Regions from separate parts of the Chitinibacter bivalviorum genome, predicted to be linked through region 3. Evidence: predicted binding sites of a transcription regulator. Region 3 holds the regulator's gene; each other region holds the start of a gene.
What was found. Region 3 encodes HrcA, which represses chaperone genes, less so after heat shock. Its sites were predicted from a motif close to ATTAGCACTCGNNNNNNNCGAGTGCTAAT; they were not measured.

Region 1 (6,388 bases), 1.8 Mb from region 3:
GCGGGAAGGCAATCGATCACCTGTCGCTTTATCTTGCATAAAGCGTTTTACGATACGGTCTTCCAAGGAATGAAACGCAATCACCGACAAACGCCCGCCTTGTTTGAGCAAGGACAGCGCCTGTGGCAGCGTTAGCGATAACTCCTCAAGCTCGCGATTGATGTAAATCCGTACAGCTTGGAAGGTACGCGTCGCCGGGTCCTGGCCCGGCTCACGGGTGCGGACTGCCGTTGCCACGACCGCGGCAAGTTCGCCTGTTGTAGCAAAAGGTTCGACTGCCCTACGCGTAACAATCGCTGCTGCAACCTGCCGAGCAAACCGTTCTTCGCCATAATCTTTTACCACCTCTGCAATTTCTTTTTCATCAGCCGAATTCAACCATTCGGCAGCAGTAATACCCCGCGTGGTATCCATGCGCATATCAAGCGGAGCATCAAACCGGAAGCTAAACCCCCGAGAACCATCATCAAGCTGTGGCGAGGACACGCCCAAGTCCATCAGCAAGCCATCAATTTGCGTAACACCGAGTTTGGCCAACGAATCGGCCAGCGTGACAAAGCCTTCGTGCACAATCGTGAAACGCGGATCGGTGATCGTCGCGGCCTCAGCAATGGCATAAGGGTCTTTATCAAAGGAAATCAAACGGCCATTTGGGCCGAGTTTGGATAAAATCAGGCGCGAGTGACCACCGCGGCCGAAAGTGCAATCGACATAAATGCCATCCGGCTTGATCGCCAAACCATCGACTGCTTCATCGAGCAATACCGTGCGATGCACGAAGCTTTGTGTATCGCTCACAACAAAATTCCTTCCATATTATTTTCAAGTTCTTGCGCATCCATCGCCATAATGGCCTCAGTGGTCGCGATCCATTTCGCGTCATCCCACAGCTCGAACTTATTGCCCATCCCCACCAGGGCGACTTCTTTATCCAGCTTGGCCACTTGGCGCAGGCGCGGAGGAATGAGTACCCGCCCCGAAGCGTCCATGTCGACTTCCTCGGCCTGACCGACGATAAAACGACGGATATTCGCCTTCGCGCCAGTCAACTGATTCAGTTGGTCGCGAATCGGCAACCAAGCAGGCTCGGGATAAACCAGCAAGCAGCCAGCAGGATCGGCAGTAATGATGAGTTTTCCTTGTGCCTGGGCGAGCAAAGTATCGCGATGCTTGGCAGGAATCGCCAATCGCCCTTTGCTATCCAGATTTAAGGAAGAAACACCACTAAACATGATCCGAATACCACCTTTACCAGCTTGAAATAGGGAATTGCCCACACGGCCTTGGCTACCCAATTTTGCATTTTTTCATCCCAAAAAATGCACTTTTACCCACTTTCTCCCACTGCGCCCCACTATAGAGGAAAAAAAAACCCGACACAAGTTGTGTCGGGCAATTTCCCGTTTTGATACAATGATTTAGTGGCGTAAAAACATGAATTTCAAGCCTGTTATAAATCAATCACAAAGCGCACAAAGTTAAAGTATTACTTTAGATTCAAATACTTTTGCATCGTAATCTTTCAAAAAACCTCAACTAAATCGCCTTATCTTACGGACTTTAGTCAACCTTCCTGATGAACGGCAAAATTTCACAATTCCTACTACTAGCACTACTGCTGATTCTATTTTGGCAATGGCTAGGGCCAGCTCGCCGTCGAGAGCTGCACCGCAGCAGCAAAATCGCAGCGCTGGTGTTACTGGGCTCAGCCACAATCGCGCTGATCTTGCATTGGCGGCAGTGAAGAGCGATCAGATTTTGACGGCGACAAACTGAGCAACCACCCTATCACTTTCACGGCGACCACTACGACGACGATCCGCCTCAGTACGGGTATCGAGCATAGAGACAACACGATACTGCCGCCGATCTTGCTGGCGGCGATCCCGCAGTTGGCGCCGCTCTACGCCATTCCAGCCAGAAGCATCGCTGCGTACACCGCTTTCAGTCATACCGCCCATGAGGGCACCATCCTCATCTAAAGGGTGCGGCTGATCGTAGGCATTCAACTCCGCATATTTCTTAACACTCAGGTCAGCAATGTAGCGATTTCGCCTATAGAGAGAAGTTATTTTCATGTAATTTGTGCATATTTTTCAATCACTTAGCACATTATCGACGATTTACAAGTTTTCTTAAATCCTCTTTTCGTTCACCCAAACAAAAAGGGAGGCCTAGGCCTCCCTTTTGTGAATTACATCTCAATATGGCACTTAGACCATCGCTGGCAACAGCGCCTGTTTCATTTTTTGCAGCGCCTTAGCTTCAATCTGGCGAATGCGCTCGGCCGAGACTTTGAATTCAGCCGCCAAATCGTGCAAGGTTGAAGATTCACCGTCTTCGGTCAGCCAGCGAGACTCAATAATCCGGCGGCTACGCTCATCCAAAGCATCCAGTGCTGCGCCAATGCCCGCCGATTGCAATTGATCGATGCGATTACGATCCATGACTGCAGTTGGCTCACTATGGCTGTCGGCCAACCAATCAATCGGCGCATAACCTTCATCATCACCATCATCGGCAACGAGGGCAACGTCTTGGCCGGTCATGCGCGTTTCCATCTCCAGCACTTCTTCCGGCTTCACACCCAGATCGTCGGCGATTTCTTTCGCTTGCGTATGCGTCAGTGCTGCAAAGCTCGATTTCATTGAACGCAGATTGAAAAACAATTTACGCTGAGCTTTGGTCGTAGCAATGCGCACCAAGCGCCAGTTGCGCAGAATGTATTCATGGATTTCAGCCTTGATCCAATGCACCGCAAAGGAATACAAGCGCACACCGCGGCTGGCCTCAAAGCGTTTGACCGCTTTCATCAGGCCGATATTACCTTCTTGAATCAAATCCGCTTGTGGCAGGCCATACCCACTGTAACCACGCGCAATCGATACCACTACGCGCAGGTGCGATAGCACCAGCTGGCGCGCAGCTTCTAAATCATTGTGTTCTTGATGACGAGTTGCCAAGTCATGCTCTTCTTCAGGTGAGAGCATCGGAAACGCGTTCACTCGCTGAACATAACGCTCAATACTGTCGCCAACAGATAGCGTAGGTAGCGTTAGTGCAGTACTCATGTCGATCTCCTGTCCAAAAATCTGTGACTTGCTAAATATTAGCACTCTTATCTATAGAGTGCTAAACCTGTTTCGAGTTCAATGATTCAAACACATTTGCTCGTCATATTGCACGGTAATTATTACTATCTGATAGATAGGCAAAACATATGATGCCGCGCTTTCAGTAGCTCGATGAAGCTTACGGGCAAGGGCCGGATATACCGTATGACGTATATCACTTAAATCAAAATAGCGAATACTCTACAGACTCATACCCCTCGGCTGATTGACTATATCAATCGCTGTAGTTGAGTAGCGGGGTCAGCACTCAAACGCCATGCGCGCCAATTATGCTGGATGCGGCTTAGTTTTTGCCGCAGTAATTTTGCGCACACATAGCCAGTTTGAGCATTGCCGCTCAGCATTTCTCCATACCATTCATCGACTTGTGCCGGTAGAACTTCCCACGCCTGCGTCAAATCATTCAGTACCCACAACCAATACGGCGACAACAGTGAATGGGTTTTCAATATGGCATCGCTTGAACTCACCCCCAATTGCGCCAGTTGTCGCTGCCAAATCCCCTGCACATGCAGATTAGGCGCTTCGCCATTCACCCGCGACGTTCTTTGCTTGTGATGCTGGCGATAGCGCACCAGCGGTTCGCCCAAATTAGCCAATTGCCCATGTTGAGCAAGGCGAATCAGGAAATCCCAATCCTGCGCCATATCCATTTTCGGCGTGTATTGCACGCCGCTGGCCAGCCATAAAGCGCGATTAATCATTAAAGCTGGCTGCGCCATGGCGCAATAGAATAGGTTATCGACGCAAATTTCATCATGCTCAAGCGGAAACAGGCGCAATGACTCGGCCTCACCCTCTGCCGCATCATCCCAGAACACCTGCAAATCACCGGAAACCGCAATCACCGCAGGATGCGTGATTAAGTAGCGTGCAGAAACCTCAAAGCGGTTTGGCAAACTCAGGTCATCGGCATCATGCATGGCGATCCAATCCCCGCTAGCCGCCGCCATGCCGATATTGCGAGCACAAGAGACCCCTTGATTAGCGGGCAGTACAATATGCTTGAGCTCACAATGTGTCGGCGCCTGAGCGGCAAGGCGTGCAATCAAAGGAGCCTGATCTTCCACGCTACCATCGTCAACCAAGATCAGCTCTAGCGCCGAAAACGAATCAAGCCGCGCCGTTAGAATACTTTCGATTGCTTCGGCAAGATGATCGGGATGTGGGCACTTAAAGGTCATCACCACACTTAACAACATGAGCAAGCTCCAGATACAACAACGCCACGCTCAAGCGTGGCGCCAAATTAATGTGGATTAGCGAAACTGTCGCAAGTGGCGCGTGACGGCAATCAAGGCTCCCAGCAAACACAGAGCGGCAATCAGCGCGCATACCAACAGCGTACTGAGCACATCGGGCGTTTGCAGGCTAAATTGCTGCCCGTAGGATTTCGCCAGCGCCTCAATAGCGGGGTTAATGTGGCTAATCACGCCCCACACCATAGCGACCGCCAATAAACCGCCTAAAAAGCCCTGCAAAATCGCCGAATGAATAAACGGACGACGAATAAAGGCATCGGTTGCGCCGATTAATTTCGCCACTTCAATTTCATCCCGCCGGGTCAAAATCTGCATCCGAATCGCATTGCCGGTAATCAGCACCAGAGCAGCGCCCAACATCACAGCCACCACCTCAAACAAATTTTGCCCTAAAGCTGAAATCCGCGCCAAACGTCGCGCCCATTCAGAATCGAGCTGCACCTCTTCCACGCCCGCCACAGCCGCCCATTCTTTTTGCAAGGCTTCCAGGGCTTCAGGCTGCGCATCTTTGGCATGCACGACAAAGGCATCGGGCAATGGGTTTTCAGTCATTCCCGCCAGCAAATCAGCCGAGCCAAAACTGCTTTGCAGTTTTTTCAACGCCTCGTCTTTCGGCACAAAAATCACCTGCTTGAGGCGAGTATCCTGCTTGAGCTGCTGTTTGAGTGCCGCCACCTGCTCGGCCTCGGCGCTTGGCAACATAAAAATCGATAACTGCGGCTCAACCGACAAGTCTTTCGTGACATCAGCAACGCTACTCACGATCAGCCACAAGGCCAGCGGAAAAGCAGCCGTAATGGCGATCACCAGCAGGTTTAATAGGCTACCAATAGGCTGACGAAACAAAGCGCCTATCGAGCGGGTAAATGCGAGTGAGTGAGAACGGATCCAGGCTTTCATATCGTTCCCCTTAAGCGGTAAATTGGCCGTGTTTCAGGCGCAAAATGCGACGACCATAATCGGCCATCAACGATTCATCGTGGGCGGAAATCACCAGCGTCACGCCCACTTGGTGGAATGATTTAAACAATTCCAAAATATCATGCGCGTAATCGCGATCCAGATTTGCCGTTGGCTCATCGGCCAGCAAAATCGACGGACGATGCACCACCGCGCGCGCAATGCACAGGCGCTGCTGCTCGCCACCTGACAATGAAATCGGATTGAGTTTTTCCTTACCCGCCAGCCCCACTTTATCGAGCGCAGCCAACACGCGACGGCGGCCTTCCTGATGGTCAAAACCAATAATATCGAGCGGTAAGCGCACATTATCAAACACGCTGCGGTCGTACAAAATCTTGTGGTCTTGAAAGATCAGCCCCAAATGGCGACGCACAAACGGCAGCGAGCCACGACTCATGCGAGCCAGATTTTGCCCATTGAGCAATACCGCGCCGCTACTGGGCTTTTCGATGCCCGCAATCAATTTAAGCAAGGTCGATTTACCAGCGCCCGAATGCCCAGCCAAAAAGACCAGCTCGCCGGTGGGGATCTCAAAACTCAGGTTTTTGATGGCGTCAAAACCACCCGGATAACTTTTACTGACTTGCTGAAACTGAATCATACAAATCCTCATGCGTTTGGGTTTTCGCCCAGTCGGTGCAATTCAATTGGTATTGCAATAAATCGATCGCTTGGCCATCGCGCCAATTCACAGTGCGTAGCCCGCAAAATTCGAAGCCCAGTTTGTCCAGAACTTGGCCACTGGCGACATTAGCAGGCAAATGATCAGACATGATTCGCGTCGGCCGCGCATGGACAAAGGCAAAATCAACCACCGCCCGACCTGCTTCTGTCGCGTAACCCTGCCCCCAGTGCTGCTGCCCAAACCAATACCCCAGCTCGGCCACATCACCTTCCATACTGACGCCCACACAGCCGAGTAAGCTCGCATCATCTTGGCGGCAGACTGCAAATACCCACTCCCGCCCGTCTTTGGCCGCCTGCGACTGATAGGCGATAAACTCAGCCGCCATGATCTCGGTATATGGA
Region 2 (6,388 bases), 770 kb from region 3:
GCAAGCTGAAGCGCGACGTGATATTCGCCTGATGAAAAAATAGTGCGGCTAATGCAGGTGAATATCAAAGCGGTGCTTGGTAAAAAGCTGCCTAATGGCTGGGTCGCTATGAGCCAGGCCAATGGCCAGCGCCGTCTTTTGCTCGGGTCCGATCGCATCGACACTGGCGCGTTGTTGCAGCAGGGTTTCGGTAACGCGATAGTGACTATTTTTCAAAGAATGTAGTAACGCAGTCTGGCCAGATTGATCTGCAAGATTGATTTGTGCGCCAGCTTCCAGCAATAAGCGCAGTGTACCTCGCTGCCCACGTGCGGCGGCCTGCATTAGTGGGGTAATCCCGACTTTGCTGCAGGCATCGATCTTAGCTCCGTGTTCTAGCAGTAATTCAAGCGCTTCTTCGTGCCCATTGGCCGCCGCCCAGTGCAGCGCGGTGTAACCGCCCAGATCGCAAGCCTCTGGCGAGGCATTTCTGGATAGCAGTAGGCCAACCAGCGGCAAGTGGGAAAAAGTCGCAGCCCAGATCAGTGGCGTTTTGCCATACTCATCGCAGCTATTAATATCGATGCCCGATTTGAGGTACATCAGCACCCGCATCGTATTGCCGCGCTCGGCCGATGAAAAAAAGTCAGCTTTGCTGACCGTAATATCACCGTAACTCAGGCCTGTGCCGAGCTCTTTGACATGCTCCCAAGCCTGTTCATTTTTGCTGGCAGGCGCATGCTGGGCGCAATGAAAGCGGTAGAGGTTAAATAGCTCAGACGCGACTTCAGGAGGAAAGCCTTGGCGATCCCCGCGTTCATCAACGGCTAATTCAGAGATGTAGGGCTCTAAATGTTCGCTACCCCAATAAGCCAGAATCTGGTCCAAAATCCTTGGGTATTGCGCTTCGAGTTGATGAGGGTAAATGTCGGTATCGGGGCCAAGTAAAGCCGCCAGAGCTGATATCACAACAACCTCAGTGGAAACTTTCAAAAAAGACGATCTACTCTACCGATTGTAAGGGAGGAGTTCAAGCGAAAAAAAACGCCACCTGCATTGCAAGTGGCGTCGAGTTTGCGCTAGGGCAAATTACATCATGCCGCCCATACCACCCATGCCGCCCATATCTGGCATCGCTGGTGCATCGTCTTTTGGCAGATCAGCAATCATGCAGTCGGTGGTCAACAGCAAGCCCGCTACTGACGCTGCGTGTTGCAGGGCTGAACGAGTTACTTTAGCTGGATCGAGTACACCCATCTCAACCATGTCGCCGTATTCGCCAGTTGCCGCGTTGTAACCGAAGTTACCTTTGCCTTCCAATACTTTAGCTACAACTACGCTTGGCTCGTCGCCCGCGTTTTGTACGATCTGACGCAATGGCGCTTCGATCGCGCGCAATACAATTTTGATACCCGCGTCTTGATCAGCATTCGCGCCTTTCAATTCAGTGATAGTCGAGCGAGCACGCAGCAAGGCTACGCCGCCGCCTGCAACAATGCCTTCTTCTACCGCAGCGCGAGTTGCATGCAACGCGTCTTCAACGCGTGCTTTTTTCTCTTTCATTTCAACTTCAGTTGCCGCGCCCACTTTGATTACCGCAACACCGCCAGCCAATTTAGCGACGCGCTCTTGCAGTTTTTCACGATCGTAGTCGCTCGTTGACTCTTCAACTTGCTTGCGGATCATGGCAACGCGAGTTTTGATGGCTTCTTCTTGGCCAGCGCCATCGATGATGGTGGTGTTTTCTTTGGCCACTTCGATGCGTTTAGCTTGACCGAGCAGGCTCAGATCCGCTTTTTCGAGTGACAAGCCAACTTCTTCAGCGATCACTGTGCCGCCGGTCAGGATAGCGATGTCTTCCAGCATGGCTTTACGACGATCGCCAAAGCCTGGGGCTTTCACTGCAACCGTTTTCAAGATACCGCGGATGTTGTTTACTACCAAAGTAGCCAGTGCTTCGCCATCCACGTCTTCAGCGATGATCAGCAATGGACGACCGGCTTTTGCCACTTGTTCCAGAACTGGCAGCAAGTCACGGATGTTGCTGATTTTTTTGTCGAACAACAGCACGAATGGGTTGTCCAGCGCAGCGATTTGCTTGTCTGGGTTGTTGATGAAGTATGGGCTCAAGTAGCCGCGGTCAAATTGCATACCTTCAACCACGTCCAACTCATCTTCCAGACCTGAGCCGTCTTCAACGGTGATCACGCCTTCTTTACCGACTTTATCCATTGCCGCAGCGATTTTTTCGCCGATGATTTCATCGCTATTTGCAGAGATCGAGCCAACCTGAGCGATTTCTTTGCTCGTGGTGCATGGTTTAGAGATGTTTTTCAGCTCGCCCACCAAAGTCACCACGGCTTTGTCGATACCGCGTTTCAGATCCATTGGGTTCATGCCCGCTGCAACGTATTTCATGCCTTCTTGTACGATGGCTTGAGCTAATACAGTCGCAGTGGTCGTGCCGTCACCCGCGATGTCAGAAGTTTTAGATGCAACTTCTTTCACCATTTGCGCGCCCATGTTTTCGAATTTGTCTTTCAATTCGATTTCTTTAGCAACAGACACGCCGTCTTTAGTGATTGTTGGCGCGCCAAAAGAGCGCTCCAGTACCACGTTGCGACCTTTAGGGCCCAAAGTTACTTTAACCGCGTTAGCCAATACATTAACGCCGTTTACCATTTTTGCGCGGGCGCTATCGCCAAACAGAACTTCTTTTGCAGCCATTTCTTAATTCTCCAATTTATTCATCTGGTGTGGCAGGGCTGGTGTGACCAGCACTCAAACCACCGAAATCTAGGAATTACTCAAGGTCTTATTCAACAATCGCGAAAATTTCTTCTTCGCGTACAACGACCAATTCTTCGCCGTCGATTTTCACGCTTTGTGCGTATTTACCGAGCAATACTTTGTCGCCAACTTTAACCGTCAGGGCTTGAACGCTGCCATTTTCCAGTACTTTACCGGCACCAACTGCAATCACTTCACCCATGTCTGGTTTTTCTGCTGCGCTGCCTGCCAGCAAAATGCCAGATGCAGTTTTTTCTTCGGCTTCAACGCGCTTGATCACAACACGGTCATGCAATGGACGGATTTTCATGGTGTTAAAACTCCTAAGTAAAAACGATCTTCGTACAGAATTTGAGTGGAGCTCAGGGCTTTTAGCACTCTTTGCTCTTGAGTGCTAAATGGTAGGGGCGGGGGGACTCTATTTCAAGAGGGGGAATGATAAAAACTCGTACCTACATAGCAAACCGTTGGCTTTTGCTGCTCTTGTGCATTGTGGTGTATCACCTTTTTGCGCGTTGCGCCGGTTTATCGCAGCCACCGTGTTTTCAACTTGGTGTGTGGGAAGGATCACAATCATTTTTTTTCATAAAACTATCTTTTGTCCGCCAATCGGATTGAGAAATATAATCAATTGCTAATTATTTGCAGATGGGCGTATTTTGAACGCAGCCTGCGATTGGAACGGGGATGTCTATGTCAAAGTTGTCTGGGTTGGATGAAGAAAATCGCCTTAATGCAATCAGCGGTGAAACTCTAGTTGCCCTTGGTCTTGCGGCTGGGGCTTTGTCCGCCTGTGGTGGGGGTGGAGGCACATCAGGAGCAGGGGCGGGCACGGGAACGTCATCAACGGGAACTGCCGTTGCGCCCTTGCCGGTGTTGGCAACGGAAACTCGGGTTGGGTCGCACGCAGAGGCCGCGCGATTTTTGGCGCAGGCAGGCTTTGGCGGCGATGCTTTGAATCGTCAGGTTGTGATATCGCAAAGCTTGGAGAAATGGCTAATTGATCAATTGGCTATGCCGCAAGGACAAAGTCGCTGGGATGAAGCGACTGCATTGAAAGCGAGTGACCCGTCTTCATACGCTGTCTCTTGGGAGCAGATAGATAATCTCCTGTGGAAGCGCATCGCAACTTATCCCGATGTATTACGGCAGCGCATGGCTTTGGCTTTGTCAGAAATATTTGTCGTCAATAACTCGGGTGTAGATGTTCCAGGGGCGATCAAAGTGCAGGCCATGTGTGGCTATATGGATTTGCTGGAGAAGTCGGCTTTTGGCAATTTCCGGCAACTTTTGGAAGATGTGACTTTAAGTGTGCCCATGGGGCGGATGCTGGGGACATTGGGTAATCAAAAGGAAGACCTTAAAACGGGTCGGCGTCCCGATGAAAACTATGCCCGCGAAGTCATGCAGCTCTTTACGATAGGTTTGTACGAACTTAATGCAGACGGCAGCATTAAAAAAGATGCATCAGGTCAGCCGCTGGAAACTTATTCAATCGAGACCGTTAGTAATTTGGCCAGAGTGTTTACTGGTTGGTCTACGCCGCTCGATTTTACTTCCGCAAGTCCTGCTGCAGAGCCGATGCGTCAACCCATGTCGCATGATCCTAAGCGTCATTCGTTGTTGGAGAAGAAATTCTTGGGTGTGACCATTCCGGCCGGAACGGATGGCCCGAGTTCTTTGAAAATCGCACTCGATACTTTGTTTAATCACCCCAATGTCGGGCCATTTATTGGCAAGCAATTGATTCAACGTTTTGTGTGTAGTAACCCTTCTCCCGCTTATGTGGCTCGGGTTGCAGCCAGCTTTGCGAATAATGGTTTGGGCGTTCGTGGCGATTTACGGGCGGTCATTTGTGCGGTGTTGCTTGATGCTGAAGCGCGAAAAATGCCCGCTGCTGCGGATGGTTTTGCGGGCAAGGTTGTTGAGCCTATGGTGCGGGTGGGGACGTTGTTTCGCGCCTTCAAATTTAGCAGTCCAGATGGGCAGTGGCGCTTAACTCGGGCGAATAATATTGGGCAGCGGCCTTTGGATGCGCCCAGTGTCTTTAATTTCTTCCGCCCTGGTTATGTACCGCCCAACACCACTTTGGCAAGTAACAATCAACTCGCCCCAGAGTTGCAAATTGTGAGCGAGCAGACTGTTTTGAGTCAGGCCAATACTTATCAGAGTTTGCTTAGTGATGCGGCGCAGTTTACCCGTCGTAGTTATCTGGATGCGAATAAAGCATATCACTCAGACCTTAAGACGACGGGCTTAAGCTTGGATTTGAGTGCGGAAGTCGCAATGGCGACGCAGCTCGATGCCTTAATCGAACATCTCAATCTGCTCTTGGCCGCTGGGCAATTATCAGCGACGACTAAGCTGCTGATTAACAATAGTCTGGCTAAGTTTTCGGTGAGTGATACTGATCCAGCGAAGTTGCAGCAGAAGCTACTCTACCGCGTACAAGCAGCAATATTAATGGTGCTGATGGCGCCTGATGCCCAAGTGCTGAAATAAGGAAAAGTCATGGATTATGATCTCTCTCGCCGTGAGTTCTTGCGACGCGCTGGCGCTTTGGGTATTGCGGGTGTCGCAGCCCCTCTGGCACTCAATTTATCCATTTTGGGTGAGGCCGTTGCAGCAACGGCGCCATCGGATTACAAGGCCTTGGTCTGTGTCTATATGGCGGGCGGTAACGATTGCCATAATGTCTTAATCCCCGCCGATGCGGGCAATTACGCCAAATACGCCGCGATCCGCCAATCCTTGGCGGTGAGCCAAAGCAGTTTAAGCGCCACCTTGCTGGGCTCGCCCGATGCTAATGGTCGGCAAATGGCGCTGGCACCGCAGTGGGTTGGATTAAAACCTTATTTTGATGCTGGTACTTTGGGCGTGATTAGCAATATTGGCCCGCTGGTGGTGCCAACCAGTAAAGATGATTACAAATTCAATCGAGTGCCATTGCCACCAAAATTAATGTCGCACAACGATCAAACCAATGTCTGGCTTTCGGGTGCGGCGGAAGGTGCGGGGCGAGGTTGGGGCGGTCGTATTGCAGATCTATACATGGGCAGCAATACCAATTCAGCTTTGACCTGCATTATGGCAGGCGGCTCACGCGTGTTTTTGAGTGGTAAACAAACTTCCGCGTTTGCAGTTGGGACAGGGAGTAACCCCACGCAGCTATTGGGTGGCAGCCAATGGAATTTTGGCAGCAATACTTTTCGTAATGACCTGATGGCGCTGATGACGCAAAAGCAAAATCATGAAATGGCGAATGTCTATGCGGATATCTGTAATAGGGGTATATCTACCTCAGATACATTGGCTAATGTTTACAAAGGAATACCCGAGGCTACTGGCTTTCCGACGGACACTCTAGGTAATCAATTAAAGGCAGTTGCACGGATGATTGCGGCGCGCAGTGCGCTGGGCAATCAGCGGCAAGTCTTTATGGTGCAAATTGGTGGCTTTGATTTGCACGATGATTTGGTGCAAAAGCATCCCGTTTTACTAAAGAGCATCAATGACGCTTTGCTGGCATTTCAAAATGCACTGACCGCGATGAGCGTGCAAAACAATGTAACGACCTTCACCGCTTCCGAATTTGGCCGTACTTTGTCATCCAACGGTG
Region 3 (6,388 bases):
GAAAGTGCCTCGAAAGCCAATAAAGATTCGGGGTCGAGTATTGTTTTCATATCAGAACAGTGTATTCCATTTTTGGCGCTTATCAGCCCGTCATTAGCTATCTATCATAACAACATCTAAAGAATTAAAAACAAATAGGTCAACAAAATGCTGCGCTTTCTGACGGAAATACTGCATAGCTTACGGAATGTATTGAGTGGCTCGAAATACGATGCTTTCTCTCACGATCATTTCTTCTATTTAAATAATCAGCTCAATGAGCCACGTCGCAGCACGCCCATGTCGTGCGAAGAAGAAACGCTGGAGCAATTGCGCGATCGTTGGCGTTTCCATTGATTCGCGGTGTGATGTAATAAAGCCGTTTAGCATGAAATGCTAAACGGCTTTGGGTATGTCTATGAGGGCCAGTTTAATTGAGGTTTTGCTAAATATACCTCGACTATTATTTCCAGCCTTTCTTTGCGGGTTTGGCGCTGGGCGTGGGTTTCGCTTTGCTGCTTGCGACTAAGTCATCGCCATTGACGTAGGCTTTTTTGATTTCATCGGCGAGCTTGAGTACGGCGGTGGCGTACAGCGTGCTCTTGTTGTAGCGCGTAATCACGTAAAAATTATTAAAGCCGAGGAAATGCTGGGTAAAGCCGGGCTCGGTTTCCAGCGTATACAGTACCGCGGGCTGCTTGGTATTGAGCTCATTAATCGGCATCACGCCTTTGGCGATCAACTCATCCACGGTGAAGTGAATATTGAATTTGTCGGCCAGTAATTCGGCCGGGTCGCCATTGAAATTGACCGCGGTATAGGTGTCGCCACCATCTTGCCAGCCGTGCTGATTGAGGTAATTAGCGACGCTGGCCATCGCGTCACCGGGGTTATTCCAGATGTCGTGAAAGCCGTCTTTATCCCAGTCTTGCGCCCATTTCCTAAATGAGCTGGGCATAAATTGCGGCCAGCCCATTGCGCCGGCGTAGCTGCCTTTAAAGCTCAGCGGGTCTTTCTTTTCTTCGCGTGCTAGTAGGAAGAGTTGCGTCAGCTCGCCTTGGAAATATTCTGCGCGGCGTGGGTAATTAAACGCAATGGTCGATAAGGCATCGACAATGCGAAATGAGCCGGTGTATCGGCCGTAATTCGTTTCTGCGCCTAGGATAGCGAGCAATACCTCGGGGGCGACTTGGTATTTTCGCGTGATGTCGCCAATCAAAATCGCGTTTTCGCGCCAGAATTTGGCACCATTCATAATCCGCGTTTTATTGACGAAATTGGCTTCAAATTCATGCCAAGGGCGGCTGGTGGACGGCTTATCCAAAATCGTGATGATATTGGGCTTTAGCTCCGCCTGATTGAGCCAGCCGGCGATTTCTTCGGGGCTAAAGCCTTGCTCGGCAGCGGTTTTCTTGATGTAGTCTTGTACGTCTGGGCGGCTGACCAGCTCTGCATCGGCCAGCGCCAAGCTGCTGCTCAAGGTTAGTATGAACGCCGTCGCAAGGGTTTTAAGCTTCATGTTTTACTCAAATCTGATCTGAAAAATACCGCTGCTATTGTCGCAGCGAGCGGAGCTGACACACCAGTTAATATTAACTGGCGCATGAATTAATTAGTTGGATAAGGCACTGCCGAGCAATTTGGCGGTGATGTCGACAATCGGGATCACCCGTTCGTACGCCATCCGTGTCGGGCCAATCACGCCCAGCGTGCCGACCACTTCGCCATTGACCTGATACGGCGCGGTAATCACCGAGCATTCATCGAGCGGCGCTAGCCCCGATTCGCCACCAATATATATTTGCACGCCTTCGGCATGATGGCCTTGCTCAAGCAATTGCAATAAGGCGGTTTTCTGCTCGAAAAGTTCAAAGAGCTGGCGCATGCGCTGCATATCACCCGAAAAATCATGCAGGCCAAGTAATTGGTGCTCACCGGCAATCACCATATGCTCTTGATTGAGGTGCGCGCTGACTGCCACGGCGGCATTCATCAGGCTGGTCAGATCTTGCTTGACGCGGATCACATCGCTTTGCAGCCAGCTCAATAGGTTGCTCAGCGTTTTGCCTGCGCAGTGTTCATTGAGAAAATTCGCGGCATTGACCAATTCGTTCGGGCCAAAATGGCGATCAGTTTGCACGATGCGGTTTTGCACATCGCCATCGCTCGTTACCAAAATCAGCAAGACGCGCTTGTCACCGAGCGGCAAAAATTCGATCTGTTTTAAATGCAGCTCGCTGCGCTTGGGCGTCATCACCACGCCGGCAAATTGCGTCAGCTGCGAGAGTAATTGTGACGCGGCAATAATGCTGTGCTGCGGGTTGTCATTGGGCAGCGCGCCGATTTGCAAGTGGCTGGGATGCGCCTCAAAAGGCTGCACCGACAACAGCGTATCAACAAACAGCCGATAGCCTTGCGCGGTCGGAATACGCCCGGCCGAGGTATGCGGGCTAGCGACCAGACCCAGATGCTCCAAATCGACCATCACATTGCGGATGGTGGCCGAGCTGACATCCAGCCCCGAAAACTGCGATAAGGCCTTTGAGCCGACCGGCTGGCCGTCGGCGATATAGCGCTCAACCAGAGTTTTGAGCAGGATTTGAGATCGGTCGTTCAGATGCATGGCTTACCTAGGGTCTACGAGGACGATCAACAAGGAACGAAAAAACGACTATGTCAGCTCGAAAATAGCGAAAAACCAGAGTTTACTCAAATCAAGCAAGCTATTGCGCCGTTTTAAACATCGCAATAGCGACTTGGTCGCCGATTTTCGCGAGATTTTACCTGTTCTTTGGTATATTAATGCGGCTGCGACTCTATTAATTCAAGCCTCCAACGCCATGCATAGCCTATTCAAAACCATCGCCCTCGTCGGCCGCCTGAACACCCCATCCTTGGGCGACCCGATTCGCCGCTTGGCGGCTTTGCTTGAGTCTTGCGATGTCAAAGTCCTGATTGAAGGCAAAATCGCGCAAGAGCACGAGATTAGCGCGTATCAATGCGTTGATCGTGACCATATCGGCAAGCTGGCAGATTTGGTGATTGTGCTCGGTGGCGACGGTACCATGCTGTCCGTTGCACGCTTATTGGCGCCGTATCGTATACCTCTGATGGGTATCAATCAGGGGCGGCTGGGTTTTATGACTGATATTCCATTACACGAAATGGAAAAATCAGTACCCAATATTCTGGCCGGCCAGTTTGTGCCCGAAGAGCGCATCTTGCTCGAAGCCAGCGTGCTGCGCGAAGGCAAAACGATTAATACCTCGCTGGCGTTCAACGACGTGGTATTTAGCCGCGGCTCGATCGGCTCGATGATTGAATTCGAGATTTTTGTCGATAGCCAGTTTGTATATAGCCAGAGATCGGACGGTCTGGTCGTATCAACGCCAACCGGCTCAACCGCCTACGCGCTCGCCTCCGGCGGCCCGATTTTGCACCCATCGCTACCGGCGATTACCTTGGTGCCAATCTGCCCACAATCACTATCGAATCGCCCGATTGTCGTCTCTGAAAACGCCCAGGTCGAATTCCTACTCACCCGCGGCCAAGACGCGCGGGTGTATTTCGATAATCAATCCGATTTTGAATTGCAGGAAATGGATAAAGTGCTGATCCGTCGCTATACCAATTCGTTGCGGATTCTGCATCCGCATGGGTATAGCTATTACGATATGTTGCGGGCTAAATTGCGCTGGGGCGAAAAATTACTTTGATCCTGATGGAAGTCTAAATAAATTAAATATTCATTCTGAATAGAAGCGAAGGATTTACTTATGGCAATGTCAAGTAGCGCAAATACGATGTTAGTAAAAGCAGAGTTATTTGTTCCCAAAGTTGTTGATGAAGAATCCTTAACCCAATTCTGGGGGCATCCTGTTCCAACTCAAATTAGAGATTCATTGTCTGAGGATGAGCGGCAAACCATTGTAAATTCAATCTATATGAGCACCCGGCGTAATTGGGCTATTACTTTAGTTGAATGGTTATGTAATCAGGCTGATGTGAAAGGCTTGGAGTTTTTGTATAGTGTAGACTCCGACAAGATAAAGTGGGTTTTTCAACAAGAAAATTACGAAGAATATTATAGTCTTGGTTTTTTGCTAGATGCTAATGCCTGTAAAAATGGAATTAATTCAATAAAGAAAGTATTTCTATGGGCTGAGCAAAATTTAGATTTTCTTAGTCAACCAGAATATCTTGGTTACTATGCAAATAAACAGGAAATATTAGAGGCTATTAAAAATCCTCCTTTGTGTAATAAGGAATCAATGCTCACGCGAGTTGCTTATCATGGTGAAGATGGTGATGGCCCATGGTTTCTGTTTGCATGGCTACACAACCTCAAATGGCTTTTTAATTCGGCTTTAATTGCAAACCATTCTGTTTTGCACCGAACAGAGTTTTTTGGGGCGTTGCCCGCAAGTTTGGCATCACTTTCTGAGGTGTAGCCTGGTTGGGCTGATCGTACCCCGAGGGGATTGTTTTCTTTGGCAGCAAGCCTGTTATCCCTAAGGGAACTTCCTCTCGGGGAAGCGCGTTCGGCTAACTAGGCCATACTGATCCATTCAAAGTACTTATTCGCATATCCTCAACACACCTTACCTTGCTACTTGCTTCAAACTTCAATCTACCCTAAAGTGAACGTTCGTTCTTATTGAGGCTTTCCGCTCCATGCTGTCTGCTCTGCATTTACGCGATTTTGTCATTGTTTGTGAACTCGATCTGGATTTTGCTAACGGTTTAACGGTGCTAACCGGTGAAACCGGCGCGGGTAAATCGATCATTATCGATGCGCTGGGTTTGCTGCTCGGCGAGCGCGCTGATGCCGGCGTCGTGCGCCATGGTTGCGAGCGCGCTGAATTGTCGGCTGAGTTTGCGACCAGCAATCTGCCGCAAGTGGCAGCGTGGTTGGCGGAGCAGGGCTTTAGCGACGAGGGTGATCAATTACTGCTGCGCCGGATTATCGATGCTAGCGGCAAATCGCGTTCTTTTATTAACGGCAGTCCGGCAACGCTGAATCAATTAAAAGCCGTCGGTGAATGGTTGGTGGATATTCATGGCCAGCATGCGCATCAATCGCTTTTGCGCCATGACGCGCAGCGCGAATTGGTCGATGCATATGCGGGCGCGACCAATTTGGCGCGTGACGTGGCCAAGCGTTATCAGCATTGGCACAGCCTTGCGAACGAATTGCAATCGGCTGAGCAAAATGCTGATCGATTTGAAGCCGAGCGCGAGCGGCTGCAATGGCAAATTGACGAAATTGGCGGGCTGGCGATTGCCGCTGATGAGTGGACCGAATTGCAGGCTGAGCACAAACGCTTGCATCACGCCGCGAGTTTGATCGAAGGCGTACAAGGTGGCTTGGATGCGCTGGCCGATGGTGATGAAAATTGCCAAAGCTGGCTGGCGACTGTGGCGCATCGGCTGAGTCAGCTCGCCGAATTTGACCCTGCGATCAATGAAACGCTGGAATTGCTCGCTGGTGCTGAAGCGCAGTTGGCCGAGTCGGTTTCGAGTCTGCGCCATTATGCCGATCGACTCGAACTGGACCCAAGCCGCCTAGCCGATGTCGAAACACGGATGGATGCGCTGTATCGCGCCGGGCGCAAATACCGTGTTGATCCATCGCTTTTGGTTGAGCAACTCGCCGAATGGCAGGCGCGTTTGGCCGAGCTGGGCGGCGCAGAGGGACTCGATGCATTGCGCAAACAAGTCGCGCAGGCCGAAGCACAGTTCCGCAAACACGCAGAAAATTTATCGAAGCAGCGCGCCAAAGCCGCTAAAACTTTATCCAAGCTCGTGACTGAGCAAATGCAAACGCTGGCGCTGTCGGGCAGCCGCTGCGAAGTTGTGCTCATCGAGCAAACGCAGCCTGCGGCGTTTGGTCTAGAGCAAATCGAATTACAAACAGCCAATCACCCTGCATCACCATTGCGCCCAATGGCGAAAGTGGCCTCAGGTGGCGAATTGTCGCGCATTAGCTTGGCGCTGCAAGTAGTGACCAGCCAAGTGGCCAATGTGCCGACGCTGATTTTCGACGAGGTCGATGTCGGTATCGGCGGGCGCGTGGCTGAGATTGTTGGGCGGCTATTGTCCGAACTCGGCCAAAGCCGTCAGGTGCTGTGCATCACGCATTTGCCACAAGTGGCCGCCTGTGGCGCGCAGCATTTGCAGGTGGCCAAAGCGCAGGCCAAAGACGGCGTTCACAGCAGCATTGCGCAGCTGAGCCACACCGAACGCATCGAAGAAATCGCGCGTATGCTCGGCGGGCTGGAAATTACCGAAACGACGCGCCAGCATGCAGCGGAAATGCTGGCTTAACTTGGCAGGGTGCAGCGTGAAGCTTATGCTTAGTTTCTCGACGGGTATCGCGCGTAGTATCATGTAATCAAATGATTTGATG

Region 1: the regulator HrcA is predicted to act here: its motif matches at 3,109-3,137, upstream of rpoH (RNA polymerase sigma factor RpoH).
Region 2: the regulator HrcA is predicted to act here: its motif matches at 3,140-3,168, upstream of HQ393_RS10105 (co-chaperone GroES).

The regions. Positions count from the first base shown of each region.
Region 1 covers NZ_CP058627.1:3,132,904-3,139,291, reverse strand. The annotation lists gene rsmH (16S rRNA (cytosine(1402)-N(4))-methyltransferase RsmH) at 1-798, opposite strand, end outside; gene mraZ (division/cell wall cluster transcriptional repressor MraZ) at 795-1,232, opposite strand; gene HQ393_RS14915 (protein MIGRI) at 1,577-1,744, shown strand; gene HQ393_RS14910 (hypothetical protein) at 1,752-2,078, opposite strand; gene rpoH (RNA polymerase sigma factor RpoH) at 2,214-3,071, opposite strand; gene HQ393_RS14900 (glycosyltransferase family 2 protein) at 3,344-4,336, opposite strand; gene ftsX (permease-like cell division protein FtsX) at 4,394-5,296, opposite strand; gene ftsE (cell division ATP-binding protein FtsE) at 5,307-5,960, opposite strand; gene HQ393_RS14885 (GNAT family N-acetyltransferase) at 5,935-6,388, opposite strand, start outside.
Region 2 covers NZ_CP058627.1:2,135,703-2,142,090, reverse strand. The annotation lists gene HQ393_RS10120 (acyl-CoA thioesterase) at 1-43, shown strand, start outside; gene HQ393_RS10115 (ankyrin repeat domain-containing protein) at 49-948, opposite strand; gene groL (chaperonin GroEL) at 1,069-2,706, opposite strand; gene HQ393_RS10105 (co-chaperone GroES) at 2,795-3,079, opposite strand; gene HQ393_RS10100 (DUF1800 domain-containing protein) at 3,463-5,271, shown strand; gene HQ393_RS10095 (DUF1501 domain-containing protein) at 5,281-6,388, shown strand, end outside.
Region 3 covers NZ_CP058627.1:1,366,907-1,373,294, reverse strand. The annotation lists gene HQ393_RS06510 (LysR family transcriptional regulator) at 1-50, opposite strand, end outside; gene HQ393_RS06505 (hypothetical protein) at 148-336, shown strand; gene mltB (lytic murein transglycosylase B) at 443-1,498, opposite strand; gene hrcA (heat-inducible transcriptional repressor HrcA) at 1,592-2,602, opposite strand; gene HQ393_RS06490 (NAD kinase) at 2,820-3,695, shown strand; gene HQ393_RS06485 (hypothetical protein) at 3,756-4,430, shown strand; gene recN (DNA repair protein RecN) at 4,654-6,306, shown strand.